Regions from separate parts of the Oerskovia sp. 140933 genome, predicted to be linked through region 3. Evidence: riboswitches for the same ligand, from Rfam matches in the RefSeq annotation. Region 3 holds a riboswitch; each other region holds the start of a gene.

Region 1 (9,366 bases), on a different contig from region 3:
TGGGCGCGTTCCTCGCTGATCGTGCACCGACAGGTTCCGGGCGCTCGCTGACGTCTCGCGGCGTAGCGTGACGGCATGACGGACGGTCCGGCAGGCGGTACGAGCCCAGCCCACCTCGCACGTCACGCGCTGACCGACGTGTGGTCCACGGTCCGCCGGGCGGACCTCGCGATCGTGTACTGCGCCGTGGTGCTGCTCGTCGCGGTCGTGCTGTGGTTCCTGTCCCCGGAGATGCGGGACCAGGTGTACGAGGACACGAGCACCAACCTCGTGAACCTGCGCGACCGCCCGCTCTCGGTGCTGATCGCGAGCGCGTTCGTCATCTCGACGCCAGGTGAGGTGCTGCTGGTGCTCCAGCTCCTCGTCGTCCTGGCCTACGCGCAGCGCTTCGTCGGTCGCCTCGCCTCGCTCGCCGTGGGGTTCATGGGCCATGTCGGCGCGACCGTGTGCACGGCCGTCGTCCTGACGACAGGGATCTTCCACGGGTTCGTGAACCCGAGCGTCGCCACGGTCGACGACGTCGGCGTCAGCTATGTCATGGCGAGCGTCATGGGCTTCCTCACCGTCGCCGTGCCGCGTCGCTGGCGCTGGTGGTGGATCGCGTTCGTCGTCCTGTACTGGGTGGCGCCGGGACTCGTGACGCAGAGCTTCACGGCCGTCGGGCACACGACCGCGCTCGTCGTCGGGCTCACGGTGGCGTTCGTCGCGGGGCGGACCCGGCAGGCGCCCGGCTGGACGGGGGACATCCCCGGCCGATGATGCGCCGCGCCCCGGCCCGCCCGCAGCCGAGAGGCCCGCCCCCTGACGGGGACGGGCCTCTCGTGGTGGTCACCGCGCGCCGGGCGGGGCGCAGCCGACCCGCGGTGACGGCTGGGGTGAGCCGTGGCTCAGGCGCGGTGACCGTTGCGGCCGCGCAGCGCGCCGTAGACGCCGAGCACGATGATCGAGCCACCGATGGCGAGCAGCCACGTCTCGATCGAGAAGAACTCCTCGAGGGGCTGCGAGAACAGGACGCTCCCGAGCCAGCCGCCGAGGAGGGCGCCCAGGATCCCGAGGAGGATCGTCATCAGGATCGACCCGGTCTGCTTGCCGGGGAGGATGGCGCGAGCGATGAGGCCGGCGATCAGTCCCAGAACGATGAATGCGATGAAACCCATGTCATTCTCCTTTAGTCCCGTATGTGCCTTGTGGCCGGTGAGTCATCACCTTGGCACCGCGCCTGGGGGCTCGCACGCCGAAAGGCACCGAACGTCGGACACGTCACTTTTCGCGTGGTTCCGGTTGCGAGAGGCCGCAGCGGGTGGCATCGCGGGTGCCCGCCGGGCGTGCCCGGGGCCCCGGTCGTACCGTGGAGGGATGGCTGAGGACCGAGGCATCCGGCAGTACATCGGCGACCTGGTGGCGGAGGAGCGCAGGCTGCGCGAACAGCTCGCCGACGGGAAGATCGGGGAGTCGGAGGAGCACACCCGGCTCCGCGCGATCGAGACCGAGCTCGACCAGTGCTGGGACCTGCTGCGTCAGCGCGACGCCGCACGGGAGTTCGGGAGCGACCCGGATGCCGCGACGATCCGGGATGCCGGTACGGTGGAGCACTACCTGGACTGACGGCCTGACGCCTCGCGTGCGCGCCGTCGTCGGGCAGACCTCTCCCGCGGCACGCGGGACCACCGCGTGACCCACCGAACGACACGACCAGTACGGAGCGAAGAAGCATGAGCAGCCAGACGACGCAGCGCAACGAGGCCACCGAGCGAGCCGGGGCCGTCGCCCGCTTCCTCGTGGCGTTCATCCTGTTCGTGGGCGGGATGGTCGCCTTCGGGTGGGCCTTCACGGTCGAGTCGAACCACGCGCTGATCTTCTCGGCGGGCCTCGGGATGGTCACGCTCGGCTGCTTCGTGCCGATGGCCGGCCGGGACCGCTGACGCCCGCAGGCCTCGTCGCCGTCGCACGCAGAGAGGGGCCCAGCACCACGTGGTGCTGGGCCCCTCGTCCGTCCGGCGTCCCGAGCGTCAGGCGAGCTGGGCGCGCACAGCGTTCGTCGCGGCGACGAGGTTCTCGAGCGAGGCCACGGTCTCCTCGTAGCGGCGCGTCTTGAGGCCGCAGTCGGGGTTGACCCACACGAGGCGCGGGTCGATCGACTTCACGGCGAGCTCGAGCAGGTCGGTGACCTCCGCGGTCGACGGGACGCGCGGGGAGTGGATGTCGTACACGCCCGGGCCGATGCCGCGCGCGTAGCCGGCCTCGGACAGCTCGGGCACGATCTCCATGCGCGAGCGCGCGGCCTCGACCGACGTCACGTCGGCGTCGAGGCCGTCGATCGCGCCGATGACCTCCCCGAACTCCGAGTAGCACAGGTGCGTGTGGATCTGCGTCTGCGCCTCGACGCCCGCGGTCGCGAGACGGAACGAGCCGACCGACCAGTCGAGGTACGCGGCCTGGTCGGCCCTGCGCAGCGGCAGGAGCTCGCGCAGCGCGGGCTCGTCGACCTGGATGATGCCGATCCCGGCCGCCTCCAGGTCCGCGATCTCGTCGCGCAGCGCCAGGCCCACCTGGTTGGCGGTGTCGCCGAGCGGCTGGTCGTCGCGCACGAAGGACCACGCGAGGATCGTGACCGGGCCGGTCAGCATGCCCTTGACGGGCTTCTCGGTGAGCGAGGCCGTGAACGTCGACCAGTCGACCGTGATGGGGGCCGGACGCGTGACGTCGCCCCACAGGATCGGCGGGCGCACGCAGCGCGAGCCGTACGACTGGACCCAGCCGTTCGCCGTGACCGCGAACCCGTCGAGGTTCTCCGCGAAGTACTGGACCATGTCGTTGCGCTCGGGCTCGCCGTGCACCAGGACGTCCAGGCCGATCTGCTCCTGGAGCTCGACGACTCGGCGGATCTCGTCCTGCATCGCGGCCGTGTAGTCCGCGTCGGACAGCTCGCCCTTGACGTTGAGCGCGCGCGCCCGGCGGATCTCCGGGGTCTGCGGGAACGACCCGATGGTCGTGGTCGGCAGCAGCGGGAGGTTCAGCTTGGCCTGCTGGGCGGCCGCGCGCTCGGCGTACTCGCCGCGCGAGAAGTCGCCCTCGGTCAGGGCCGCAGCGCGCTCGCGCACCGCGGGCACGACGACGCCGCTCGCCTCGGTGCGGCTCGCGACGACCGCGCGGGCCGCCTCGATCTCGGCGCCGACGGCGTCGCGGCCCTCGGTCAGGGCGCGGGCGAGGACCGCGACCTCCGCGACCTTCTGGTCGGCGAACGCGAGCCAGTCACGCAGACGAACGTCGATCGAGCCGTTCGTCCAGTCCTCGTCCTCGACGTCGTGCGGGACGTGCAGGAGCGAGGTCGAGGTACCGACCGTGACGGCACCGGCGCCCAGGGCGTGCACCGCGTCGAGGACGTCGAGCTTCGCGGCGAGGTCCGCACGCCAGACGTTGTGGCCGTCGATCACGCCCGCGACGACCGTCTTGTCCGCCAGGCCCGCGACGGGGCCCGCCGGGACGGCGCCCTTGACGAGGTCGAGCGAGATCGCCTCCACGTCGGTCGCGGCCAGGAGCGCGAGGCCGTCCTCCCCGGGGCCGACGAGCCCGCCGAACGGCGCCCCCACGAGGATCGCGGGGCGCTCGGTGCCCACCGCGAGCTCGGAAGCGAGCACCCGGTACGCCTCGGTGACCGCGGCGTGGACCTCGGCAGCCGGCACGTCGACCGAGTCGGACACGAGCGCGGGCTCGTCGAGCTGCACCCACGGTGCGCCCGCCGCGGCCAGGGCGCGCAGCAGCTCGACGTACACGGGCAGGACGTCCGCGAGGCGGGAGAGCGGCGAGTAGCCCGCGGGCGCGTCGTCCGAGGCCTTCGACAGCGCGAGGAACGTCACGGGCCCGACGACGACGGGCCGCGTCACGACACCCGCGTCCCTGGCCTCGACGAACTGGCGCACGACGCGGTCGTCGGCGAGACGGACGGGGGTCTCGGGGCCGATCTCGGGGACCAGGTAGTGGTAGTTCGTGTCGAACCACTTGGTCATCTCGAGCGGGGCGTCCTCACCGGCGCCGCGCGCGACCGTGAAGTAGCCCGCGAGGTCCAGCGCGCCCTTCTCGTCGGTGAGCGACGCGAAACGCGACGGGACGGCACCGAGGAGAGCGACGACGTCGAGCACCTGGTCGTAGTAGGAGAACGAGCCGGGCACGGCGCCCGACGTGGCGTCGAGGCCCAGGTCGACGAGGCGCTTCGCGGCGGCGACGCGCAGCGCCGAGGCCGTGGCCTCGAGCTCGTCGGCCGTGATCCGGCCGGCCCAGAAGGACTCGACGGCCTTCTTGAGCTCGCGGCGCGGGCCGATGCGGGGGTAGCCGAGGACGGAACCGGACGGGAAGGTGGGTGCACTCATGGGTGAATACCTCTGAACTGGTCAGACCGAGGAGCTGCCCAGGGCAGGCTCGGCGGAGGGAAGGGGAGTGCCGGAGACCCACGGCCCGCTGGCCAGGTCGGGGGTGCGGGACGAGACGCCGCCGGCGTCTCCCGCTACCCCACCGCCGAGGTCGACTCCCTCGAGCAGGTCTAGAGCGGCTTGGTGCTTGTTGAAGGTGTAGATGTGGAGGCCGGGCGCGCCGGCCGCGAGGACCTGGCGCGCGAGCGCGACCGAGTGCCGGATGCCCAGGGCGTGGCGCGCGGCCGGGTCGGCCTCGGCCTCGAGGGCCTCGACGATCCGGCGCGGTGCGGGGACGCCCGTGAGCTCCTCGACGCGCGCGAGGCGGGCCGGGTCCGTCATGGGCAGGAGGCCCGCGAGGATGGGGATGGTCACCCCGGCGGCGCGCGCCTCGGCGACGAAGTCGATGTACGACGAGGCCTCGTAGAAGAGCTGCGTGATCGCGAAGTCCGCGCCCGCCTGCTGCTTCTGCCACAGGCGGCGCACCTCCTGCGTCCGGCTCGTGCCCGCAGCGAGGTTGCCGTCGGGGAACGTCGCGACCGCGATGGTCAGGGGGCGCGCCGCGCCGCGCAGGGCGATGCTCGGGCTCGCGGCGCAGCGAGCGGCCTCGACCTCGCGCAGCAGGGCCACGAGCTCGGCGCTCGACCGCACGCCGTCCTCGCCGGGGCGCCAGTCGGGCTGGTCGCGCGGAGGGTCCCCCCGCAGTGCGAGGAAGCTGCGCACGCCCGCTTCGAGGAAGTCGGTGATGACGTCCTCGACGTCCTCGCGCGACGCGCCCACGCAGGTCAGGTGCGCGATGGGCAGCACGGGCGTGCCGTGCAGGAGCTGGCTGATGACGCGGCGCGAGGTCTCGCGGTCCGTGCCGGCCGCGCCGTACGTGACGGACACGAAGTCGGGCGACGTCGCGACGAGCCGGCGCGCGGTCTCCCAGAACTTGGGCGCGGCGTCGGGACGGCGCGGGGGCATGAGCTCGAACGACACCGTGGGTCGCGGCGCCTCGTGCCCGAAGTGCCCCAGGTCGACGATGCTCATCGTGCGGCCGCCAGGGGCGCTCGGACGGTGGCTGCAGCGGTGGCCGCACGGCTCGTGCAGGGTGCGGTGCGCAGTACCCCGGTGTGCGGGGTGGCGCAGGAAGATGCCTCGGTCATGAATCGCTCCATCGAACCTGGCTGTAGCACCCGTACCCGCGGGAGGCTTCCGTTGGGGGGTTGCTGCGGTGTCAACGAGCCAGGACTCTCGACCGCTCTGGATGGTGTTGACGATCGTAGGGGGAATCCATGATCTGAGCCAGATTCTGCTCGGATCGTGAGACAGAAGGGTCTGGGAGCGGGAAATCGACCCGTTTGGCGGTCTCGTCCCCGTCTGCAAGGCGCTTCGTCGGTCCTGCGGGTGCTCTCCCAACGTACGCCTGTCGGGCGCCCCCGGACGGGCGCACGTCGTCGGTCGGCGTGGCCGCGTCGTGCCGACGCTCCGGCCGCAGGGGACCTTGACGCGCTGGCCGCCGCGGCGGATGGGCATTCGGCCTGCGCGGGCCATACCCTGGCGGATATGGACACCGAAGAACGTCTGGCCGTCTTCCTCGACTACGACAACCTCGCGCTGGGCGCGCGCGACCACCTGGGCGGGATGACCTTCGACTTCAAGCCGATCGCCGACGCGCTCGCCGCGCGCGGCCGGGTGGTCGTCCGCCGCGCCTACGCCGACTGGTCGTACTTCGACGAGGACCGCCGCTCCCTGACCCGCCACCAGGTCGAGCTCATCGAGATGCCCCAGCGCATGGGGGCCTCGCGCAAGAACGCCGCCGACATCAAGATGGTCGTCGACGCGATCGAGATGGCCTTCGAGCGTGAGTACATCTCCACCTTCGTCATGTGTACGGGGGACAGCGACTTCTCACCCCTCGTGCACAAGCTGCGCGAGCTCAACAAGCGCGTGATCGGGATCGGCGTCGAGAACTCGACCTCGAAGCTGCTTCCCCCCGCGTGCGACGAGTTCCTCTTCTACGACCGCCTCGAGGGCGTCGAGATCCCTGACGAGCCCGTCGAGCGCAAGCGCTCCTCGAACAGCTCGAACCGCAGCACGACCCGCAAGTCGTCCGGCCGCTCGTCGGGCTCGTCGGGCAAGGCTGCGACCGCGCCCGCCCCCGAGGCCGCGACGCCGCCCGCGTCGCCCGCGTCGCCTGCAGAGGCGGTACAGGCGGAGACCGAGCCGACCCCGGTCCCGCTGGACGTCGAGGCCGAGCTCGGGTCCGCCGTCGGGCACGGGGCCTCCTCGACCAACGAGGACGAGGACCTCGCGGTCCTCGTCGCGCAGACCCTCGCGGACCTGTCGAGCTCGTCGAGCGGGGCCGTCGTCGCCTCGACGCTCAAGCGCACGCTGCTGCGCAAGGACCCCACCTTCAGCGAGGCCGACTACGGCTTCCGCAACTTCGGCGAGTTCCTGCGCTACCTCGAGGAGCGCGGCGTCGTGCAGCTCAGCGCGGGCCCCGCGACGGGCGACCCCGAGGTCTCCCTCCCGGAGCGCGGGCACGCGGGCGACGACTTCGCGCTGCTGCGCACGGTCGTGGGCGACCAGGGCGGCTCGGTGCCGCTGTCCGGGCTCAAGAACCAGCTCCGCAAGAAGCGCCCCGACTTCAGCGAGAAGGCGCTCGGCTACCGCAGCTTCCTCCAGTTCTGCAAGGCCGCGCAGACCGCGGGCGCGATCGACCTGCGCTGGGACGACGACGCCGACGACTACCTCGTGTCGGTCGCCGCACGCTGAGCGCACCCGCCACAGGGCACGCCCGGGCCGCTAGGCTCCGGGCGTGCCCTTTCGACGACGAGAGCAACCCCGCCAGCTCGCCTTCGAGGCGGTCGACGAGCTGGACGACGTCGACGACCCGTTCGCGCCGCGACCCCCGCGTCCAGGCGCGCCCTCGGGCCCGGCCGACACCCCGCCCGATAACCTCGCTCCCGCCGCGACCGACGGTGCCGCCGCGACCGACGGTGCCGCCGCGACCGATGGTGCCGCCGCGACCGATGGTGCCGGCACGAGCGGCGGTGAGGACGGCGTCGTCCCGGTCCCGACCGACCCTCTGGCGCGGCGCCGTCGGCGCCTGGTCGTCACCGGCGTGGCCGGGGCGCTCGTCCTCGTCCTCGGTGGGCTCACCGCGCTGGACATGGCCCGCGCCCGCCAGGCGGACGCGGAGCTGCGCACCGCGCACGGCGGGGTCGTCGGACTGACGCAGCCGCCCCGCGAGGTCTGGGGCGTGGACGGCGGGGAGGCCTGGCCGGTGTTCGCCGGGAACCGTGTCCTCGTGTCGCAGGACGACGCCCTCGTGGCCCACGACCAGGCCACGGGCGAGGAGGTCTGGCGGCTCGAGTCGCTGGCAGGTTTCCATTGCCAGGCGGACGACGCCTCCGCGGCCACGATCGCCGCCCGCACGAAGGTCACCTGTCTGGGCGGAGGGGGGGCCGCAGAGCTCTTTCCCGGCGACTCCTCGACGATGGTCGCCGTGGTCGGGCTCGACGGCGAGGTGCTGGCCCGCCGCGACCTGGACCCCGCGCGCGGCCTCTCCGGGGTGCTGGACGACGGCGACCTGGTCCGGGGGGCCCGGGACGGTCGCGACGTCGTCATCACGGTCGAGGACGCCGGGACGGGAGAGGTCCGGTGGACCCGGACCATCCCGCACGACGGGGCGACCGACCAGGCCGAGGCCTGCGAGATCCAGCAGGAGGACGGGACGACCACCCGGTACCCGGGCCTTCTCCACTTCTACGACGCGGGCGGCATCATCTCGATCGGCGGGTGCGAGGTCAGCGCCACGCTCACGCTCGAGGGCGAGACCCTGCCCTGGGACGACGAGGAGGGCTTCGTCCAGCCGCTCCGGGACGGGCGGCTGGCACTCACGCCCTGGAACGGTGGTGCCACCGAGCTTCTCGAGGCGGACGGGACGCCGGTGTGGTCCGCCGAGGGCTCCTTCCTCGAGCCGGACGCGACGGACGGCACCGCCCCGCCGCTCCTGTACTCCCAGAACGGCTCGGGATTCGTGGCCCTCGACGAGGAGGGGCGCGAGCTGTGGACCTTCTCCCGGTACACCAACCAGATCCTCCTCACGACCCAGGACCTGACCGTCGTCGCGACGTATCCCGGGGCCGTGGCCGTCGACAGCATGACGGGCGAGGAGGTCTGGACGTGGAAGGCCCCGGAAAGCGACGGCTCGGTGGCCAGCGGCAGCCCCGTGGCGTTCGCCGGACGCGGGGCGCTGACGGTCGTCCTGGGCAGCGAGCGGGCCGAGGACGCCCGGTGGTTCTCGATCGACCTGGCCGACGGCAGCACGCGGTGGTCCACGAAGATCCCGGTCGATACGTGGACGCTCAGGTCGGTCGACGGCAGGATCTTCAGCGCGATGCCGGGCAAGCTCAGGGGGTTCGGCTGAGGGGTCCGGCGCGGCTGCAGGGGCGTCCGCTCAGCCGTCGGCTCCGGCGAGGTGCGCCGCCCGGGACGACAGCGACCGCAGGTTCTCCTCGACGTCCTGACGGGAGACGGCGGGGAGCCCGAGGACGGACCCGCGGGAGGCGCGGGCGAGCACCGAGGCGGCGAGGAGCACCGCGCGGGCAAGGTCGTCACCCTCCAGGGGACCGCCCGACTCGACGAGGCGGGTGGCCTCCGAGCGCTCGGCGCGACGGGTCGCGGAGCGCTCGCGCGGCGACTCCTGGAGGGTGAAGCCTGCCGAGGCCAGGTCCTCCTCGGGCACGACCTTCCGGACGAGGTTCCCGGAGTGGTAGCGGATCGCCGCCTGGATCGTCGGCGCGTCCTCGCGCGAGATCCCGGCGTCGCTGAAGACCTCGCGTGTGAACTCCCGGTAGGCGTACGTGCGGCCGGACCAGTCCGGGCGACCGTCCTTGGTGATGAAGTGCGCGCGCGCCTCGATCATGCGGGCGGCCACCTCACGGCGCAGGAAGGTGCCGTCGCTCGCGTC
Region 2 (9,366 bases), on a different contig from region 3:
TCGTGGCACGTCATGGTGCCCTCGCCCGGCTGCGTGTTCCAGTACCAGAGCGCCGTCTTCCACGCCACGGTCGGGTCCGTCTCGACGAGGAACGGGTTGTTCAGCAGGTCGATGCCCAGGGCGTCACCCGCCGCCTTGTAGTTGAAGTTCCAGGAGAGCTGGATCGGGCCCTTGCCGTAGTACGCGTCCTGGCCCGCGGGGCACCCGTACGGCTGCGACGGGTCGCAGTAGTGCGAGTACACGGTCGTGTCGAGCTCGCTCACGTGCAGCAGCCCCGTGCTCTCGTGGCTCACGTTCGCGAGGAACGCCGCGGCCTCGCGGGCCGCGATCTCCTGGCCGCCCGACGTCGCGAACTCCGGGTACGCCTCCGTGGCCGCGACCAGGCCCTCGTACGTGTAGAACGGGTTGCGGTCCGGGAACATCTCCTCGAACTGCGCCTCGGTCACCACGAAGCCCGTCGTGATGCCGCTCGTCGAACCTGTCTCAGCCATGAGCCACCCTCTCGTCACTGTCCTGGACGGAACGCTCCCGACGACTCGTCGGCGACTCGTCGGGCAGTCCGTCGGCGTTCACGCGCCACCCTAGGGGACGAGCGACGGCTCCTCGGTATCGGTGTGCAGAGCGCTTCGAGGGGCGTCCTCCGAGGTCGACCGGGACGGGTCCTCGACGTCGGGACGACTCCCCGGACCGGCCGCGTCCGTCGGCGGGACGATCTCCGCGGACGCCCCTCCGCCCGTCCGCTCGTACGTGAGACCGGCCAGCAGGGCCGCGACCCACCCGGTCGCGAGCGGCCACACGAGGCTCGCCTGCGCCGCGGGCAGGACGAGGTCCACCGTGGCCGGATGCAGGCCGCTCGGTGCGTACGTCGCGAACGACCGCGCCGTCCCGGCGAGCACGGCCGCGACCACGGTCGCGTGCCAGACGGCGAGCGTCGACGTCCACCGGCCCGCACCCGGCGGCAGCCGACGGGTCGCGAGCCACGCACCGCCCGCGACCACCAGCCCGACGACCACGGCCAGGACGACCTCCGTCACCTGGACCGCCTGCGCCTGCGGGGCGAACCGGAAGATCATGGCCCCGGGCGCGATCTCCCCGACGAGGTCGATCGGGCCGCGGGCGCTGCGGTGCCACACCAACCACGACCCGGCAGCCCCCACCGCGACCCACACGACCGTCGCCGTGAGGCCCGCGACGAGCACCGCCGGGTAGGCGCGCGCCCGCAGCGGCTTGCGCGACCTGCGCGTCGCAGGGAGGTCGGGAGCGGACGAGCGGTTCGTCACCGCGAGAGTGCCGACCAGGGACAGCGCCACGACCCAGCCGTTGACCAGACCCCACCACCCGCCGTCGAACGAGGACGCCAGCAGGTGGAACGCCGGATTCATGGGCGCAGGGAAGGCGATGTCCGCGACCGTGTCCGCGACCGACCCCACCACGCCACCGACGACCACCCCCGACCATGCCGCGAGGAAGACCGCCCAGCCGCCGCTCCGCCGAGGAAGACGCCGCGTCGCGAGGTATGCGACCGCCATGACGACCAGCCCGGCGAGCAGGGCCGCGAGGATCGTCTGCCCGGTGATCGCGGCCCCGCCGGGCAACGTGCCGTTCGGGTGGGGGACCAGGGCCCGGACCAGCGAGGCGTCGACCCTGTCGGTGAGGTTCGTGTGCGCCCAGTCGCTCAGGACCGCCGTCCCGACCCACACGATCGACGTGACGAGCCCGGCCACGAGCACGGCGGGCTCCCTGCGTGACGTCATCGGCATGCCCGCGAGGGTAGCCGGTCAGAACCAGCCGAAGCGAGCGGCCGTCCTGACGGCCTCGGCCCTGCTGGTCGCTCCCAGCTTCGCCTGTGCGGACACCAGGTAGTTGCGCACCGTCCCCACGGCCAGGTGCGCGCGCTGCGCGATGACCGAGCTCGGCAGGTCGAACGACGCGAGCCGGAGCACGTCGAGCTCCCGTGGGCTCAGAGGGCACGCGGGCGCCGTCAACGCGTCCGCGGCCAGGCCCGGGTCGACGTACCGGCCGCCGTCGTGCACGAGCCGGACGACCCCCGCCAACGTGGTCCCGGACGCCCCCTTCGTCACGAAGCCCTGGGCGCCCGCCTCCAGGGCGCGGCGCAGGTGAGGCGGGCGGCCACGGCCCGTGAGGATCACGGTCCGGCACGCGGGCACCGCTGCCGTGACCTCGCCGGCGACCGCGATGCCGTCGAGCCCCGGCATGTCGAGGTCGACGAGCGCGACGTCCGGGCGGTGCTCGCGCGCGAGCCGGACCGCGTCGTGACCGTCCGCGGCCAGCGCGACCACCTCGAGATCGTCCTCGAGGGTCAGCAGCGCCGCCAGGGCGGTCCGGACGAGCTCCTCGTCGTCGGCGAGCAGCACACGGATCACGGAGGACCTCCGGTCGTCGACGGCGCGGGAAGCCCCGGGACCCGCGCCCGCAGCACGAACTCGTCGCCGTCGCGGTCGACCGACAGGGCGCCGCCCGCCTCCGCGAGGCGGTCCGCGACCCCTGCGAGCCCGGAGCTGAACGGGTCGACGGGTGCCCCGCGCACGCCGTCGTTGCGCACCGCGAGGGTCACGGTCCCGTCCCCGACGCCGACCTCGACGCGGCACCACGTGGCCTCGCTGTGGCGCAGGACGTTGGTCGCGGCCTCCCGCAGGACGGGCACCAGGGTCGTGGCGGCCCCCGGGGGGACGAGCGTCAGGTCGCCGTCGACCGTGCAGCGCACGTCCGCGGACCCGAGCACCGTGCGGACGGCGTCGAGCTGGGCGACCAGGTCGATCGAGCGGTACCCGTGCACGGCCTCGCGCACCTCGCCGAGCGCCGAGCTCGCGATCTGCCGGATCTGCTCGGCCTCGGTGCGCACCTGGGGGTCGCCGGGCTCGAGGCGGGCGACGAGCTCGGCCTTGAGCGCGATCACCGTGAGGTCGTGGCCCAGGAGGTCGTGCACGTCGCGCGCGAAGCGCAGCCGCTCCTCGCTCGCGGCGAGCTGGGCGCGGGCCTCCCGGGCGGCGCCCGCGTCGACCAGCAGGCTCCACAGCCACACGGGGGACCAGTTGACGGCCGCGACCGATGCGCCGATCAGCCCCGTGATGACGACCGCGGGCCACACCGCACCGCCCGTGACCCACGCCGTGGCCGCGCTGACCGCGGTGCACCCGAGCCCGACCACGACCGCCGTCCGCGCCCGCACGAGCAAGGGCGAGACCCCGACGACCGTGGCCCCGATCCACGCCCAGGTGTCCCAGACGCCCGCCGCGACAGGGGCCACGAGTCCGAGCGAGGCCACGGTCGTCACGGCGGACGCGACGAGCCACCGCCTCCGCGCCCTCTCGCCGAGCCAGGGAGTCACGGCGGACCGCACGGCTCCCGCGGTCGTCACGCTGAAGGCGAGGATGCCGACCGCACCGAGCACGACCCACACGGGGCGCGTCTCGCGGGTCAGACCGATCCCGGGCATCAACAGGCTCGTCCACAGCGTCGTCGCGAGCCACACGAGGACGAGCAGCCGCGCTCGCGCGAGGCGCCGGTCGCGGGGGTCGAGCGGGCGAGACCTGGGATGGTCCATGCCAGCGATCGTAGGCCGGGGCCGCGCACGGTGTCCTGGTGCGTTCCGCACGGATCCTGATGACACCGCACCCCTGACGCCGGTGCGCCCACCGGCCGGACGGTGGTGCCATGAACACGACACCTCTCCTGGACCCGGCGGTCGCCGCCGGGGACCGTTCACCGCACCGTCGTCCGTCGAGGCGCCTCGTCGCCCACCTCGCCCAGATGCTCGTCGCCATGCTCCTGGGCATGTTCCTGCTCGTCCCGGTCTGGGAGGCAGCCCTGAGGTCACTCGGCTGGGAGGCCGCTGGTACCGGGGCCGAGGGCACGGCCCTCGCCATGGCGACGACCATGAGCATCGGGATGGGCCTGTGGATGGTCCACCAGGGGCACCGTCTGCGCGACGTGGGCGAGATGTGCCTGGCGATGTACCTGTCGCTCGCGCTGGCCCTGGTCCCGTACTGGGCCGGCGTGGTCTCGGCGGACACCGCGCTCGTCGTGGGGCACGTCCTCATGCTGCCCGCGATGGTCGCCGTGATGCTGGCCCGGCGCACGCACCACGAGGGGACGACGGCGCGGGCCGTGCCCGTCTCCGGGGCACGCAAGGTGCTCGACGCCGTCGCGCACCGCTGGCCCACTCTCCTCGGGCTCGGCCTGACGTTCGACAGCTGGATCAGCCCGGGCATCCCCTCGCCGTGGCTCCTCGTGTTCCTGGGGGCGGAGTACCTCGTGATCGGCACCCTGCGCCGCCAGTTCCGCCGGGACCGGGTCCTGGCCCTGCACGTGGTCGGGTTCGTGGTCTACGCCGGGCTCGCGGTCCTCGCGGCCACCCTGCCGCCCGACGCCGCCGCGTACGTCGTCGCGGCCGGCTGGCTCCTGCACGTGGGATGGGACGCCGCGCTGCACCGTGCGAACCGGATCGTGTGGCGCTGGTACGCCGAGACCTGCGTGGTCATCGACCTCGTCCTCGGGCTCACGGTCCTCCTCGTCGTGCGCTGACCGCCCGACGGCGGAGCGCACCTTCTCCTGGAAGGTGCGCTCCGCCGTCGGGCAGGGGAGGTGCAGGGACTCAGCAGGTGAGGTTGGAGCCCGTCGTCGTCCCCAGGATCTGCGCGAAGCGCTGGAACGCCGCGATGCGGCTCTGGACCTGCGCCGGGTTGCCGCCGTTGCACTCCATCGAGCCGTTGATCGAACGGATCGACTCACCGAAGCCCGAGCCGCCCACGATCGCCTGGTGACCGGACATGGTGCCCGCCCCCGACTGCGTGTTCCAGAACCACAAGCCCGTCTTCCAGGACACGGCCGCGTCCGTCTCGACCAGGTACGGGTTCCGCAGCAGGTCGATGCCCAGGGCGTCGCCCGCGGCCTTGTAGTTGTAGTTCCACGAGAGCTGGATGGGGCCCTTGCCGTAGTACGCCGACTGGCCCGCGGGGCACCCGTACGACTGCGACGCGTCGCAGTAGTGCGGGTAGTTCGCCGTGTTGATCTCCTTGATGTAGACCAGGCCGCCCGTCTCGTGGTTCACGTTCGCGAGGAACGCCGCCGCCTCACGCTTGGCGACCTCGGAGCCGCCCGTCGTGGCGAACTGCGGGTACGCGCTGAGCGCCGCGACCAGGCCCTGGTACGTGTAGAACGAGTTCCGGTTGGGGAACATCTGGTTGAACTGGGCCTCGCTCACCACGAAGCCGGACTGGTTGCCGCCGCCGGTGCTGCCGCCCGTGGTGCCGCCGGTCGTTCCACCCGTGGTGCCGCCCGTCGAGCCACAGGCGCCCTGGGTGCGCCAGACGCCCCACTGGCCCGTGGTGCCGGGCGCCTCGCCCTGCGTCCACCAGCCCGCCTTCCAGTTCTGGTTGTCCTTCGAGACCACCGCGCCACCCGTGTAGACCGCGGACGCGGACCACGCCGGAGCACACACCTCGGCGGCCGCCGCGCGGGGAGCCGGACCGGCGACCGACCACGCGAGGGCCGTCGTCAGGAGAAGAGCAAGAAGGGCCAGCACCGTCGCTGGCCGTCGGATCGTTCGTGCCGTGAGCATGCACGTGCCTCTCGTCGATTTCAGGGGGACGTCTGCGAGCCTGTGGGGAGCGACGGGAGATGGTCAATGCACGTAGGGGGTACTACGTAGGCGCGGTGGGCTGTGCGGGGCGGGGCCCGAGCGGAAGGGGCGATGTGCCGATCCTGCTCGACGCCACTTCTCGCGGCGGGGGCGTGCAACTACTGCGACTGGGCAACCGCCGGGTGGCTGATCGCGGGTCATGGCAGCGAGATCTGTCCGTTGTCGCGGAGCGTGCAGTTCGGGCTGTCGCACAGGCGGACCGGACGACCCGCCCTCCACGTTCGGTGCCGGGCGCCGACCAGTTTGCGCCTCCTGCGTACTTTCAGGTACAAATGTCCTAGGTCCAGAGTGACCGGCGATACGCCCTCCGCGTGCCGGTCCGGCAACCGCGCTCTCTGCGCACGGTGCCCCAGGAGGAAGACCCGCCCGCAGCCGACCGGCAGCGGGAAGCGCAGGGTCATCGACCCGCCCGGACTCCGGTGCTGGTCGATCACCTTCCTCGGCGAAGGAAGCAGCATGACCGAACAGCTCGACAACTCGTCCCCCCTCCCCGACCGGGAGAACACCCAGCCCGCCCCTGCGACCCAGGCCACCGTCCGGCGGGTCTTCCCGGAGGACGAGTGCGAGGCGATCGTCGGAGACGACGCATTCCCCGTCCGGTGCCTCCGGCACCCCGTCGTGCAGACCCCTTTCGACAGGGCTGAAGGCTGCCTCGTGGTCCCCTCGGTGCTCTGCGTCGTGTGCAGGCGCAACGTCCGCCAACTCCGGCGAGGGGTCACGACCGGCTTCACTGCGCCGTGCACCACCTGCCACGAGGTCTTCGCGATGCTCGAGCGGGCGGCCGCCGACATGCCCGGGGCCCTCGACCGCGTCCTGCGCCACATCCCGACGAACACCACCGTCGTCACCACACCGCAGTCCGCGCCGAGGTGGCACGGGATGTTCACCGAGGTGGTGGCACGAGGGGCTCGGCCGTTCCAGCTCGACACGGGCTCGATCGGTCGCATCGATCCCGTCGGTCAGTCCGTGCACCCTGCCGTCCAGCGCGACGGCCTCGCGCCGCTCGAGCCCCAGGCCGTGTACGTCCGGCTCGCCGAGTGGACAGCCCTCGTGCCCCGGGACCTGCGCTCGGTCTCCGACCGCCTCCGGGCAGGGATCGAGGTCCAGCCCGGCAGGGTCGAAGCCGTCGTCGTCCGTGAGAAGCCCGCCGCCTGGTTCGACGAGCTCGTCGCGGTCGCGCTCATCCACGAAGCCACCCGAACGGGTGAAAAGCCATGACCAGGGCGACCGATACGCCCCCGGCGCGTGACGGCGTCGGGCAGGTCCGGTACACCAGAGCCATGCCGCCCCGCACCTACCCGACCGAGCCCGCCTACCCTCCCGACGGGGGCGCGGAGCGTGCCGTTCACGAAGCCCTTCTGGCGCAGCTACCCGATGACGCCGCGGTCTTCCACGGCCTGCGGCTGCAGGAGGACGAGCAAGAGTACGAGATCGACCTGCTCGTCGCCTGGCCCGGGTTCGGGCTCGCCGCGATCGAGGTCAAGGGTGGGCACATCGAACGGCGTGACGGCGCGTGGAGCCAAGGGAGCGGGGACCAGCGGCGCCGCATCGACCCGGTCGGGCAAGCGCAAGGAGCCCGGCACGCCCTCCAGTCGCTGCTGCGCCGCCGCGGTCTCCTCGCCGCCGACGCCCGTGCCTCGCACCTCGTCGCGTTCCCCCACCAGTACGTCGCATCCACCTGGGAGACGCTCGACCTGCCCCGCGACATGATCATCGACCGGGGCGACGTCGAACGCGGGCACGGGACCGCCGAACGCGTGCGCAACGCGATCACCCGCCACGGCCAAGGCCACGCCGCGCTCACCCACGCCGACCTCGACGACCTGGTCACGGCGCTCGCCGGTGGGTTCCCCAGCCAGGCCGAGCACCTCGCCGCCGCAGCCGCACACGAGGACCGGCTCGAGCAGATGACCCGCGACCAGGGCCGCATCCTCGACTACCTGCGCAAGGCACGGCGCCTGCGCGTCGTCGGCGGCGCAGGTTCTGGCAAGACGTGGCTCGCGCTCGAGCAGGCCCGACGGCGTGCACGCGCCGGCGAGTCCGTCGCCCTCCTGTGCTACTCACGTGGCCTCGGACGGTACTTCGAGCGGATCGTCGAGACGTGGCCCGCCCGCGAACGCCCCACCTACGTCGGGCTCTTCCACGACCTGCCGCGCACCTGGGGTGCAGAACCGGGTGCCGACGACGACGGGGACTACTGGGAACGGCGGCTCCCGCTCGCCCTGGGGGAGCTCGCGGCCCACCGGTCGCCGGCCGAACTGTTCGACGCGGTCGTCGTCGACGAGGCCCAGGACTTCGGCGACCTCTGGTGGCCCTCGCTCATGAAGTGCCTGCGCGACCCCGACACGAGCGGCCTCTACGTCTTCATGGACGACGCCCAACGCATCTTCCCCCGCGAAGGACGGGTCCCCATCGAGCTCGTCCAGGTCACGCTCGACGAGAACCTGCGCTCGACCAAGCAGATCGCCCAGGTCTTCGGTGCCCTGTCCGAGGACCTGCTCCGTCCCCGCGGCATGGACGGGCCTCCCGTCCGTCTCGTGGACGTCCCCGCCGAGGAGGCCGTGGGCGCCGCCGACGACGCCGTCGAGGCGCTCCTCGACGAAGGCTGGGCGTCCGGATCCGTCGCCTTGCTCGCCACCGGTCGTCGGCACCCCGCCCAGGTCAACGAGGTCGAGCTCGGCGGCCACGCCGCCTACTGGGATGCCTTCTTCGCCGAGTCGGACGTCTTCTACGGGCACGTGCTCGGGTTCAAGGGCCTCGAACGACCCGTCGTCGTGCTCGCCGTCAACGGTGTCCGCGACGTGGCCCGGGCACGCGAGATGTTGTACACCGGGCTGTCCCGAGCTCGATCGCTGCTTGTGGTCGTCGGGCCGCGCGAATGGATCGAACAGGTCGGCGGAGAAGCTGTGCGGCGGCGGCTGGGGAAGGCGGTGGGCTGGGAGGTGGGTGGGTGACCCTGCCAGCGCACGTACTACCACGCGACAGCCCTCACTGGGCGGTAGGCATACCACCTGCGAGACCAACGATGATGAACAGGATCATTTTGACGACGGATGAGGCAGCAGGACAGGAAGTACCACGGGAGATCGTGACGTTTGCGCGACAAGTGGCGACAGTGACGATCGATGGCGAGCTTTCACTCGACGAGCGCCGTCGAAGGGAGTCCGTCGAACACCGGTGGATGAGTCGAACCGGGATCGCGATCGGTGCGACCACAATGTTGGCGTGCGTCGCGGGAGCGGCTCAGATGTTCATCGATGGAGACGTCGGTATCGCAGTGGTGACGCTCTTCGGGAGCGTTCTCCTGGCAGTTCCGGTAGGTGTTCTTGGCGCGATGCTTATCGGGCCGCTCGTCGTGCTTCTACGCCATCTGACCTGGCCAGAGCCAGAACCGCTCGAGTTCCTCCGGGAACACGAGATCGTCCATGACCGCTCGAGCGGCTACTCCCAGTATGCCGTCTACGTGAAGGACCTCGCAGGCGGCGTGAAAGTGTTCTACAGGCCTTCCAGGGCTATGAGCGCGCAAGAGAGTGCTGCGCTCCGGGAGAAGGCCCGGACCCAGCTTCGCGACCGGCCAGTCGAACCCTGGTTGTAAGCCGTCGTCCGGCTTCGCGTGTCGTTGCTCGCTCTCGGCTGTACGTTCACCGAATGCCGCTGCAGGTCGCGCCGTCGGGGGCGTGGCGGCGTGCTGTTCGGGCGCCACC
Region 3 (9,366 bases):
CGTCGCGCCGCCTGCGCCTGTACGGCGAGCTGCCCGACGGCTCGGAGCTCAAGGCCGGGTACGACGGCGCCACGGCCCTCTTCGAGGGACCGGCACCCGACGGGATCGAGCCCGCGCACGGAGCCGTCCGCTGGTCCACCGGGAGCGTGCGGGTCCACGGCGTCGAGCGCGGACGCCTCGGCACCGGCCGTGAGGTCGACGTGCTCGACGTGCGGATGCCCGTGCCCAAGGGCGTCGCACCGCACGACGCGCTGCCCATGGCGCTCACGGTGGGGCAGGTGCTGCCCACTCCCCAGCAGGAGGCGTCGGTCCGGGCGCTCGCGGCCACCGTGCAGGCCCTCAACCCCGCCGGGTCGCGGTCGCCCCTGGTGCTCCCGGACCACCCCGCGCTCGACCTGCTGCGCCGGCGCCCGCCGCGCACGGTGTCCGGCGCCCCGCTCCCGACGCTGGGCGACGGCCCCGAGCGCTACATCGACGCCGTGACCGACGCCGTGCGTGACCTCGACGGCTCCTACCTGGGCGTCCAGGGCCCCCCGGGCACGGGCAAGACGCACCTCGCCTCGAAGGTCGTCGGGCGGCTCGTCGCGGAGGGGTGGCGCGTGGGCGTCGTCGCGCAGTCGCACGACGTCGTGGAGAACGTCCTCGCGGGTGTCATCGCCAAGGGCGGCGTGCCCGCGGACCGCGTGGGCAAGAAGGCGTCGGGCCCCAAGGGGCGGGACGTGTCGGCCGTCGGCCGCGAGGCGGGCGCAGGCCTGCCCGACGACGTCGCGGCCGCGGCCCTGCCCGACGGCTCACGGCTCGTCCCCTGGCGGCTCGTGGACTCCGCGCAGACCGCGGCCTTCGTCGCCGAGGGGCCTTGCGTCGTCGGCGGGACGGCCTGGGACCTCGCGCACGCCGAGCGCTTCGGGGACGGCGAGCTCGACCTGCTCGTGATCGACGAGGCCGGTCAGTTCTCGCTCGCCAACACGATCGCCGTCTCGCGCGCCGCGCAGCGGCTCCTTCTGCTGGGCGACCCGCAGCAGCTCCCGCAGGTCTCGCAGGGCCAGCACCCCGAGCCCGTGGACCAGTCGGCGCTCGGGTGGCTGACCCGCGCGGGCGGCGGGCACGACGTGCTGCCGCCCGAGTTCGGGTACTTCCTGGCCCGTTCGTGGCGCATGCATCCTGCGCTGTGCGACGCCGTGTCGGACCTCGCGTACGAGGGCCTGCTGCACGCGGAGGCCGCGGCCGGGGAGCGGCTGCTCGTGGGGGTCGAGCCCGGCGTGCACGTCGTCGAGGTCGAGCACGCGGGCAACGCGGTCTCCTCGGTCGAGGAGGCGCAGGAGATCGTGCGCCAGGTCAAGGCGCTGCTCGGGACGGCGTGGTACCCGCACGGACCGGCGGCCGGGGGGTCCCGGCCGCTCGGCCCGGAGGACTTCGTGGTCGTGGCCCCCTACAACGCGCAGGTGTGGACCGTGCGGCACGCGCTCCAGGCCGCGGGGCTCGGCGACGTGCGCGTGGGCACGGTCGACAAGTTCCAGGGCAAGGAGGCGCCCGTCGCGATCGTCTCCATGACGGCCTCGGCGCGCGAGGACGTGCCGCGCGGCATGGAGTTCCTGCTCTCGCGCAACCGGGTCAACGTCGCGGTCTCGCGCGGTCAGTGGTGTGCCGTCGTGGTCCGCTCGCCCCGGCTCACCGACTACCTGCCGAACCACCCCGAGGAGCTCGCCGAGCTGGGCGCGTTCATCGGGCTGTGCGGCGCGGGGACTCGTTCGCCGCTCCGCTGATCGCACCGCTGAGTGCGGAGCAGCTGTCGTCGCATGGGCCGTCTGGCGACAACTACTCCGCACTCAGGCGATCGGTCTCGAGGGGGCGGCTGGTGAGGTCGGTCCACCTGCTGGGTCCCGTGAGGGAGAGGGTGCGCACCCGAGGCCCCGGATGCAGGCGGTCGTCGGCGGCATAGCGCGCGGTGAGCTCGTCCTCCGCCTCCCGGTCGCCCTGGTCGGCACGGGCGAGCAGGGTCGCGATCTCGTCGACCAGCGTGAGGTCGGCGCCTTCGAGCGTGTCGTCCGTGCTCATCGCCCCCCACGTGTCCCACAGCAGCAGCTCGTCCCCCTGACGGTGGGCCAGCTCGAACAGGACGTAGTCGTGGACGAACCAGTCGCCGCGGACCGGCAGCCCGGGGTCGAGCCCGAACAGGTCCGCGTCCGCCAGCCCCGCACGGAGCGCGAGCCACGCGGTGGCCGCGGGCACGAAGGGCAGTGTCAGGTCCTCGCCGGTCACCCCCTTCTCGAGCGGGAGGTCGAGCGGGTCGAACGAGAAGGCCGGGTCACCAGCGGTGAGCTCGGGGTCCCAGCGCACCCAGCGGCCGTCTGCCCAGTGCTCGACGACGACGTGGTCGTGGTGGAAGCCGGGCGTGAAGTACGCCGCGAACCCCACACGGGTCCTGGCCGGGATGCCGTGCTCGCGCAGCACCCCGACCGCGAGCAGCGCGTGGTCCCGGCAGCAGCCTCCCACCCGGTCGCAGACCGCACGAGGCTCGGTGAGCGCGGTCCCGTGCCGGGAGTGGTCGAGGTCGAGGATCGTCGCGAGCCACCGGCTGTCGACGTCCGTGGCACGCTCGGCCGGCATCATGGCGGCCTCCGCGCGATAGTGCGCGATCACGTTGCGTGCCACCTGCCCCAGGGCGTCCGGGTCGGTGGGCACCGCCCGCAGGAGCCGGGCATGCTCCCCGGGTGAGGAGTACGGCGTGTGGGCCGCCCAGCGGGCGACCGACCGAGGGACGGCGGTGGTGCCGCTCGGCGCGAGGCGGCTGGACGGGTCGTTCATCGGATCCTCCGAGGTCGCGGTCACGAGCGGCGCGCGGCAGGGCACCAGTGTCGACCGTGGCGCGCGGCAGGGCAACGCGTCGGTCCGGTGGACCGTCGGCCACCCCCCCCGGCAAGGACCGGGCGAGCCAGGGCCTCAGAAGTCTCCGAAGCCGCCGAGGTCGCCGCCGCCGAAGTCCCCGAAGCCCCCACCCAGGTCGCCCGCGCCTCCGGCCTCGGTGAAGCCGGGCTCGCCGCCCGCCGTCTCGGCCCCGGCCTCGGTCGCCCCGGGGTCACCCTCGGTCGCGCCCGGGTCGCCGGCGCCAGAGGTGCCGCCGTCGCCCGCGAAGTCCGCCGTCGGGTCGCCGAACATCGGCCCGAACATCATGTTCGCGACCGCCGAGCCGATCACGACGCCCGCGATGGTGCCGAGCATGCTCGAGCCGATCATCGAGCCCATGCCCGGCGCGCCCTGCCGACCCCCGAACGACCGCTCGAGGGTCCCGGGGTTGCGCATCTCGGCGCGGGTCGCCATGCGGGCGAGCGACTGCGGGTCGTCGGAGGTCGCACGCTCCGCGGGCGGCACCTGCTGGCCGAGGTCGGTCAGGACGCGCCGGCGCTGCTCGGGGGTCAGCCTCTCGAACGCCTCGGCGTGCGCCTGCTCGACGGCCTCCGGGGGAGCGGTGCGCAGCAGGTACCGGTAGCGGTCGATCGCGACGTCGTCCTCGCTGCGCGCAGGCCCGGTGGGTGCGAGGGGTGGTGTGCCGTACGCGGGGGACTCGTGGCCGTCGTAGGTCGCGTGGCGGCGCGGCATCCCGTCGTCCTGCGGGGCGCGGCCGAGGAGGCGGTCGAGGAATCCCATGAGCGTGTCCTTTGGTCGAACCGGGCGCGGGCGGGTGCCCACACGGGTTCAACGCGGTGCCTGGCCCGTGCGTTCCGTCGAGGGCGCGATCCGGCCGCGACCCGCCCGGCGAGCCAGGGCGGGACCACGCGCTCAGCGCGGGGCGGGTTCCGGCACGTGGCCCACCCCGCCGAGCAGCCGGACGTTGAGCGTGCTGAAGCCGACCTCGAGCGCGTGGTACTGCTCGTGCACGCGCACGCCCTGCCCGGCAGCGAGGTCGAGCGCGGTGTGGTGCCACACCCGGCACGCCCCCTCGCCGGTCGTGTACTCCACGACGACCTCGGCACCGGCGTCGACCGACCGCACCGCGAGCACGACCCCGTCGCGCCAGCCCCAGGGCCGGTTGCGGAGCATGCGGCCGTGGAGGGCGTGCAGGAGGTGCCCGGGGCCGAACTGGCGGCACACGACGGACGGGGGGCAGGCGGCAGCGGAGGCTGCCTCACGGTCCACGACGCGCTCGGCCATGGTGCTCCTTCTCTCCGTGCCCGACGGCGGAGCTCCCCCGCGTGCGGAGACCTCGCCCGGGACAGCCCCGGGTGAGGGGCACGAGGAGGTGCGCTGCGGCGTCGGGCCTCGCTCTTCCCCCACGGACGCGGGGGCGGGTCTTCCTCCGGGAGCACCGTGCGCGATCACGCGGTTGCCGGACCAGCACGCCGGAGGGCGGTTCGCTGGTCCTCTGGACCGTTCTCAGTTCTACCACGGCGTCACGGACCGAGCACGGGGGCTCCTGGTCCTGGACGCACGAGTGCCCCCGACCGGCGAACCGGTCGGGGGCACTCGATCAATGATCAGGTTCGCCCGGAGGCGAGTGAGATCAGAGCGGGCGGATGTTCTCCGCCTGCGGGCCCTTGGGGCCCTGCGTCACGTCGAACTCGACGCGCTGGTTCTCCTCGAGCGAGCGGAAGCCCTGCGTCTGGATGGCGGAGTAGTGCGCGAACACGTCGGCGCTGCCGTCCTCAGGTGCGATGAAGCCGTAGCCCTTTTCGCCGTTGAACCACTTCACGGTTCCCAATGCCATGGGGATCTCCTTCTAGAGTTTCAAACAGCTCCATGATCTGGAGCCGAACATCACGGTGTTCGTCGTCAACTCTTGGGTAACAAGGTTCGCGGTGGCATGGGGCCGTTGCGCAAGGACAAGCGAGGCACTGCAATCTCACCGGCTACGGTACAGGGGGAAGTGCGACTGTGCTAGCCCTGGGAGGTAACGAGTCAAGCACGCGTGTCGCCCAACAGGGTCAGGGGCCTGCAAAACGGGCACCGGCACGAGCACCGGACCCGGACCCCGCGTGGCGTCCGCGACGCCCCGCCGAGCGTCCGCCACCGAGGTGAGCACGCCGTCGAACCGGGGGATCACCCCAGGTCCGACGCCTGCGAGAGGCCCGACCCGCCGTCGGGGACGGTTCTGCGAGGCGCCGGCTCACGGCACGCAGGGTCGACGACCCGTTGCGCCAGGAGAGGACACTGGTCACAGCATCGCGCATCCGGCGCCCCGCGGGCACGGCGACCACCGGTCCGGGCACGGCCGGTCGTGCCCCGGCGAGCCCTGCCGCGTCGGGTGGAAGCCCCCGCGGGCGCCCGGTAGAACTGGAGGATGGTGTCTCCCACGCAGGTCCCCGACGTCCTCCTGAACAACGGTGTCGCCGTCCCGCAGGTCGGGCTCGGTGTCTTCAAGGTCCCCGAGGACGCCACGCAGCGCACCGTCGAGCTGGCCCTCGAGGCCGGGTACCGGCACATCGACACCGCAGCCGGCTACTACAACGAGGCCGGTGTCGGGGCCGCGCTGCGCGCGACCGGGCTGCACCGCCGCGAGATCTTCGTGACGACCAAGCTCCGCAACGGCGACCAGGGCTTCGAGTCCGCGCTGCAGGCGTTCGAGGACTCGCGCGAGGCGCTCGACGTCGAGGTCGTCGACCTCTACCTCGTCCACTGGCCCGTCCCCAGCAGGGGCCTCTACGTCGAGACCTGGCGAGCCTTCGAGAAGCTGTACGCCGACGGCGCCGCCCGCGCGATCGGCGTCTCCAACTTCCTGCCCGACCACCTCGCGCGGCTCCTGGCAGAGACCGACGTCGTGCCCGCCGTGAACCAGATCGAGGTCCACCCGACCTACCAGCAGCGCGCGACGCAGGACGCGACCCGGGCCGCGGGCATCGCGGTCGAGGCGTACTCACCCCTCGGGCGCGGCACCGACCTCGACGCCCCCGCGGTCACCTCGATCGCCGAGACGCACGGCGTCACGCCCGCCCAGGTCGTCCTGCGCTGGCACCTGCAGCACGACCGGATCGTGATCCCCAAGTCGGTCGACCCCAGGCGCATCGCGACGAACATCGACCTGTTCGGCTTCGAGCTGACCGCCGGCGAGGTCGCGGCGATCGACGGCCTCGACTCCGACGTCCGGCTCGGCTCCGACCCCGCGACGGCCGCGTTCTCGCAGTACCCCTCCTGAGGCCGTACCCCTCCTGAGGCCGTACCCCTCCTGAGACGGCGGCCCCTCCTGAGACGGCGGCCTCTCCCGACCGCGGGAAGGCCGTCCGCCCGCGGTCCGACGGACCGGCGCGCGTCCCCACGACGGGCCACAGGGGGGCCACCTCGACCCCCCGCGGGCCGGCACGGCAGACTGTGCCCCGCCCCGGCGCTGCGCCGGGGGCGTGCCGACCCAAGGAGCCCAACGATGCGCCACATCCTGGACGCGATGACCGTGGCCGTGAGCGCCGCCCCCGAGAACGCGGTCCTGCGCGTGCAGTTCGCGCGGCTCCTCCTCCAGGCCGAGCAGCCCGCGCAGGCGCTCGAGCAGGCGAGCGCGGCCCTGCGGCTCGACCCGACGAGCACGGACGCGCTCGACCTCGTGACGCGCGCCGCGACCTCGCTCGCGGACGGGAGCGACGGCGTGCCGACGCGTTCCGAGGAGGCGGGAGCGGCGCCGTCGGGCGTTCCCGGGCCGGTGGCGCCGCCGGCCGCGCCCGGGGCGGACCACCCCGCGCCGCCTTCTGTGCCCGCCGCGGCCGAGGTCGGGAGCGCCCCGGCCCCGTCGGTCGACTGGGACCGGATGGAGCAGGAGGTCGGGGTCGCGCTCCCCGCCCCGTTCCTCCGGACGGGCGTCGACGACGACCCCTCGGACGCCAACGGGCTGCTCGACGTGTCGCGCGAGACCGTCACGCTCGCCGACGTCGGGGGCCTCGACCAGGTCAAGAAGCGCATCCACGAGGCCTTCCTCGAACCGATGCGCAACCAGGAGATCGCGCGCGCGTTCGGCAAGTCGATGCGCGGTGGGCTCCTCCTGTACGGACCGCCCGGGACGGGCAAGACGTTCATGGCCCGCGCGGTGGCCGGGGAGCTCGGCGCCCGGTTCCTCACCGTCACGCTCGCGGACATCCTCGACAAGTACATCGGCGAGAGCGAGCACAACCTGCACGACCTGTTCCAGCGCGCGCGCCGCCTCGCGCCCGCCGTCCTCTTCCTCGACGAGGTCGACGCGATCGGTGGCAAGCGGGCCGGGTACTCGAGCTCCTCGGGCATGCGGACCGTCGTCAACCAGCTGCTCCAGGAGATGGACGGGATCGGGTCGGACAACGACGGCCTGTTCGTCCTGGGGGCGACGAACCATCCCTGGGACGTCGACACCGCGCTCCTGCGGCCCGGGCGCTTCGACCGAGTGGTCCTGGTCCTGCCGCCCGACGAGCCCGCCCGGTACGCGATCCTGCGGCACCACCTCAAGGGGCGGCCCGTCGCGGGGATCGACCTGGACGTGATCGTCGCGCGGACCGACGGGTTCTCCGGCGCCGACCTCGAGCACCTGTGCTCGTCGGCGGCGGAGAAGGCCATGATGGCCTCGATCGAGAGCGGCCAGGTGCGGCCGATCTCCATGGCCGACGTCCTGGCGACCCTCCGCGAGGTGCGACCCTCGACGACCGCGTGGCTGCAGTCCGCGCGCAACGTCGTGACGTTCGCGAACGCCGACGGGAGATACGACGAGCTCGCGGCCTACCTGCGGGCCCGGCGGATGCTGTGACGCTCGCGGACGCGTCGGAGCTCGTCCGGACCGTCCTCGGACGCGTCGAGCTGCTCGACGAGGTCGGGCGGGGCGAGGACGCGCTCGCACTGGTCGTGGCGACGCTCCGCGAGGAGCCCGACGACGCCCGCCTGCTCCTGTCGGCCGCGTCGCTCTGCCTGGGGCTGCGCCGCACCGACGAGGCCCTGAGGTACGCGCAGGCCGTGGTGGCCGTCGCTCCCGACCTCGCGGTCGCCCACCTGCTGGCCTCGGTCGCGCTGCTCGACCTGGGCGACGCACGAGGCGCCCGGTCCGCGGTCGAGCGATGCCTCGCGCTGGACCCGGACGACGCGGCCGCGCACGGCCAGCACGCGTACGTGCTGCTCGCGGGTCGCCCGCGAGCAGCGGACAAGGCGCGGGCGCGGGCGGCGTCGGGTCGGTCGCTCGAGCTCTCGCCCGAGGACCCCCGGGTCCTGTACGACGCCGCCATGATCCGGAACCGGCTCGGCAGCCAGGACGAGGCGCGTGGCCTGGTCCTGCGGGGACTGGAGCTCGCGCCGGAGGACGCCGACCTGCTCGTGGCCCTGGCGCGGCTCACGCCCGACGGGACCGCTTCCCTCGACGGCGTCCTCGCGGACAACCCGATGCACGCCGAGGCCGGGCTCCTGCTCCACCACCAGGTCTGGCAGCAGATGGAGGGGTTCGGGCGGGTCGCGGTCCGGGTCGGCACGCTCGCCCTGGTCCTCGTCGGCGCGGTCATGAGCGACCGCGGCATCGGGTTCGCGCCGTCGTGCGCCGTCGTGCTCATGGTCCTGCTCGTCGTGGGCTCGGTGCGCGCGCAGCGCGGCCTGAGGAGAACCTCCCGGCCCTACCTGGAGCGATCGTTCCGCGCGGGAGGACGGCCGACCCGTGCGGCCTTCGCGCTCACGGTGGCCGGTCTCGTGGGGGTGCTCGCCGCCGTCGTGGGGCTCTTCGTGGTGCAGGACGCGGTGTCCGCCCGGTACCTGGTGGTCCTGGCGGCCGTCTCCGTGCTGCTGGCCGGTGCGGGACGCACGATCCTGACGCCTTCCCTGTACCTGGTCGGGCGGGCCCAGGGGCTCTACCCGGACTCCGCTGCGGGGGCCGACCAGCTCGAGCACGCACGGCGTCACGTGCGCCGGGCCGTCCTGGCCAGGTTCGTCGTCGTCGTCCTCGTCGCCGTCGTCGTCGTCGGTCGGTTCCCCGCGACCGGGCGGACCGACGCGCTCGCGGCTGCGCTCCTGGGCGCGACGATGTTCCTGTCCCCGTCCGTGGCGGCGTGGTGGGCGATCGAACGGATGCTGCGCACCGGGTCGGTCGCCACCGCCTCGGCCCCGGGCGGGCTGTCCCGGGTGGCGCTCGTGGCCTCGGCCGTGCTCGTGCTCCTGTCCGGGGTGGTCGGCCTCGTGCAGGTACCCGTCGGGGCCAACGCGTACGACGCCCACGGCAGGTACGTCCGGCCTGCCGACGGACCGGACGACGACCCGGCCTCCTGCGGCGGTGCGGCGTCGGGGCCCTGCGCGGACGTCCACGTCCCACCGGGCGTCGACGTCTCGACGTTCGACCCGCCGCCCGTCGACATCCCGACCTTCGACGTCCCCGACATCGACCTGGGAGCGCTCGACCCGACCCCGCCCGCCGACGCGGTGCCGGATCGAGACGTTCCCGTGACGACGCCG

The links. Region 3 has a riboswitch for S-adenosylmethionine ahead of NHG27_RS13835 (hypothetical protein). Riboswitches for the same ligand answer to the same signal wherever they lie in the genome.
Region 1: linked by a shared signal. The riboswitch ahead of NHG27_RS15990 (methylenetetrahydrofolate reductase) and the one ahead of NHG27_RS13835 (hypothetical protein) in region 3 are both predicted to bind S-adenosylmethionine.
Region 2: linked by a shared signal. The riboswitch ahead of NHG27_RS08595 (hypothetical protein) and the one ahead of NHG27_RS13835 (hypothetical protein) in region 3 are both predicted to bind S-adenosylmethionine.

Annotation. Positions count from the first base shown of each region.
Region 1 covers NZ_JAMXIO010000036.1:8,696-18,061, forward strand. The annotation lists gene NHG27_RS15965 (rhomboid-like protein) at 76-759, shown strand; gene NHG27_RS15970 (GlsB/YeaQ/YmgE family stress response membrane protein) at 888-1,157, opposite strand; gene NHG27_RS15975 (DUF2630 family protein) at 1,357-1,605, shown strand; gene NHG27_RS15980 (hypothetical protein) at 1,713-1,922, shown strand; gene metE (5-methyltetrahydropteroyltriglutamate--homocysteine S-methyltransferase) at 2,010-4,367, opposite strand; gene NHG27_RS15990 (methylenetetrahydrofolate reductase) at 4,389-5,438, opposite strand; SAM riboswitch class I at 5,560-5,662, opposite strand; gene NHG27_RS15995 (NYN domain-containing protein) at 5,955-7,166, shown strand; gene NHG27_RS16000 (outer membrane protein assembly factor BamB family protein) at 7,210-8,823, shown strand; gene NHG27_RS16005 (hypothetical protein) at 8,854-9,366, opposite strand, start outside.
Region 2 covers NZ_JAMXIO010000012.1:67,931-77,296, reverse strand. The annotation lists gene NHG27_RS08625 (chitinase) at 1-491, opposite strand, end outside; gene NHG27_RS08620 (hypothetical protein) at 582-1,760, opposite strand; gene NHG27_RS08615 (response regulator transcription factor) at 1,779-2,384, opposite strand; gene NHG27_RS08610 (sensor histidine kinase) at 2,381-3,565, opposite strand; gene NHG27_RS08605 (hypothetical protein) at 3,676-4,545, shown strand; gene NHG27_RS08600 (glycoside hydrolase family 19 protein) at 4,616-5,581, opposite strand; SAM riboswitch class IV at 5,943-6,060, shown strand; gene NHG27_RS08595 (hypothetical protein) at 6,119-6,880, shown strand; gene NHG27_RS08590 (nuclease-related domain-containing DEAD/DEAH box helicase) at 6,943-8,616, shown strand; gene NHG27_RS08585 (hypothetical protein) at 8,691-9,257, shown strand.
Region 3 covers NZ_JAMXIO010000026.1:51,331-60,696, forward strand. The annotation lists gene NHG27_RS13820 (TM0106 family RecB-like putative nuclease) at 1-1,763, shown strand, start outside; gene NHG27_RS13825 (transglutaminase-like domain-containing protein) at 1,816-2,805, opposite strand; gene NHG27_RS13830 (hypothetical protein) at 2,941-3,645, opposite strand; gene NHG27_RS13835 (hypothetical protein) at 3,778-4,149, opposite strand; SAM riboswitch class IV at 4,255-4,367, opposite strand; gene NHG27_RS13840 (cold-shock protein) at 4,499-4,702, opposite strand; gene NHG27_RS13845 (aldo/keto reductase) at 5,276-6,127, shown strand; gene NHG27_RS13850 (AAA family ATPase) at 6,353-7,690, shown strand; gene NHG27_RS13855 (CHAT domain-containing protein) at 7,687-9,366, shown strand, end outside.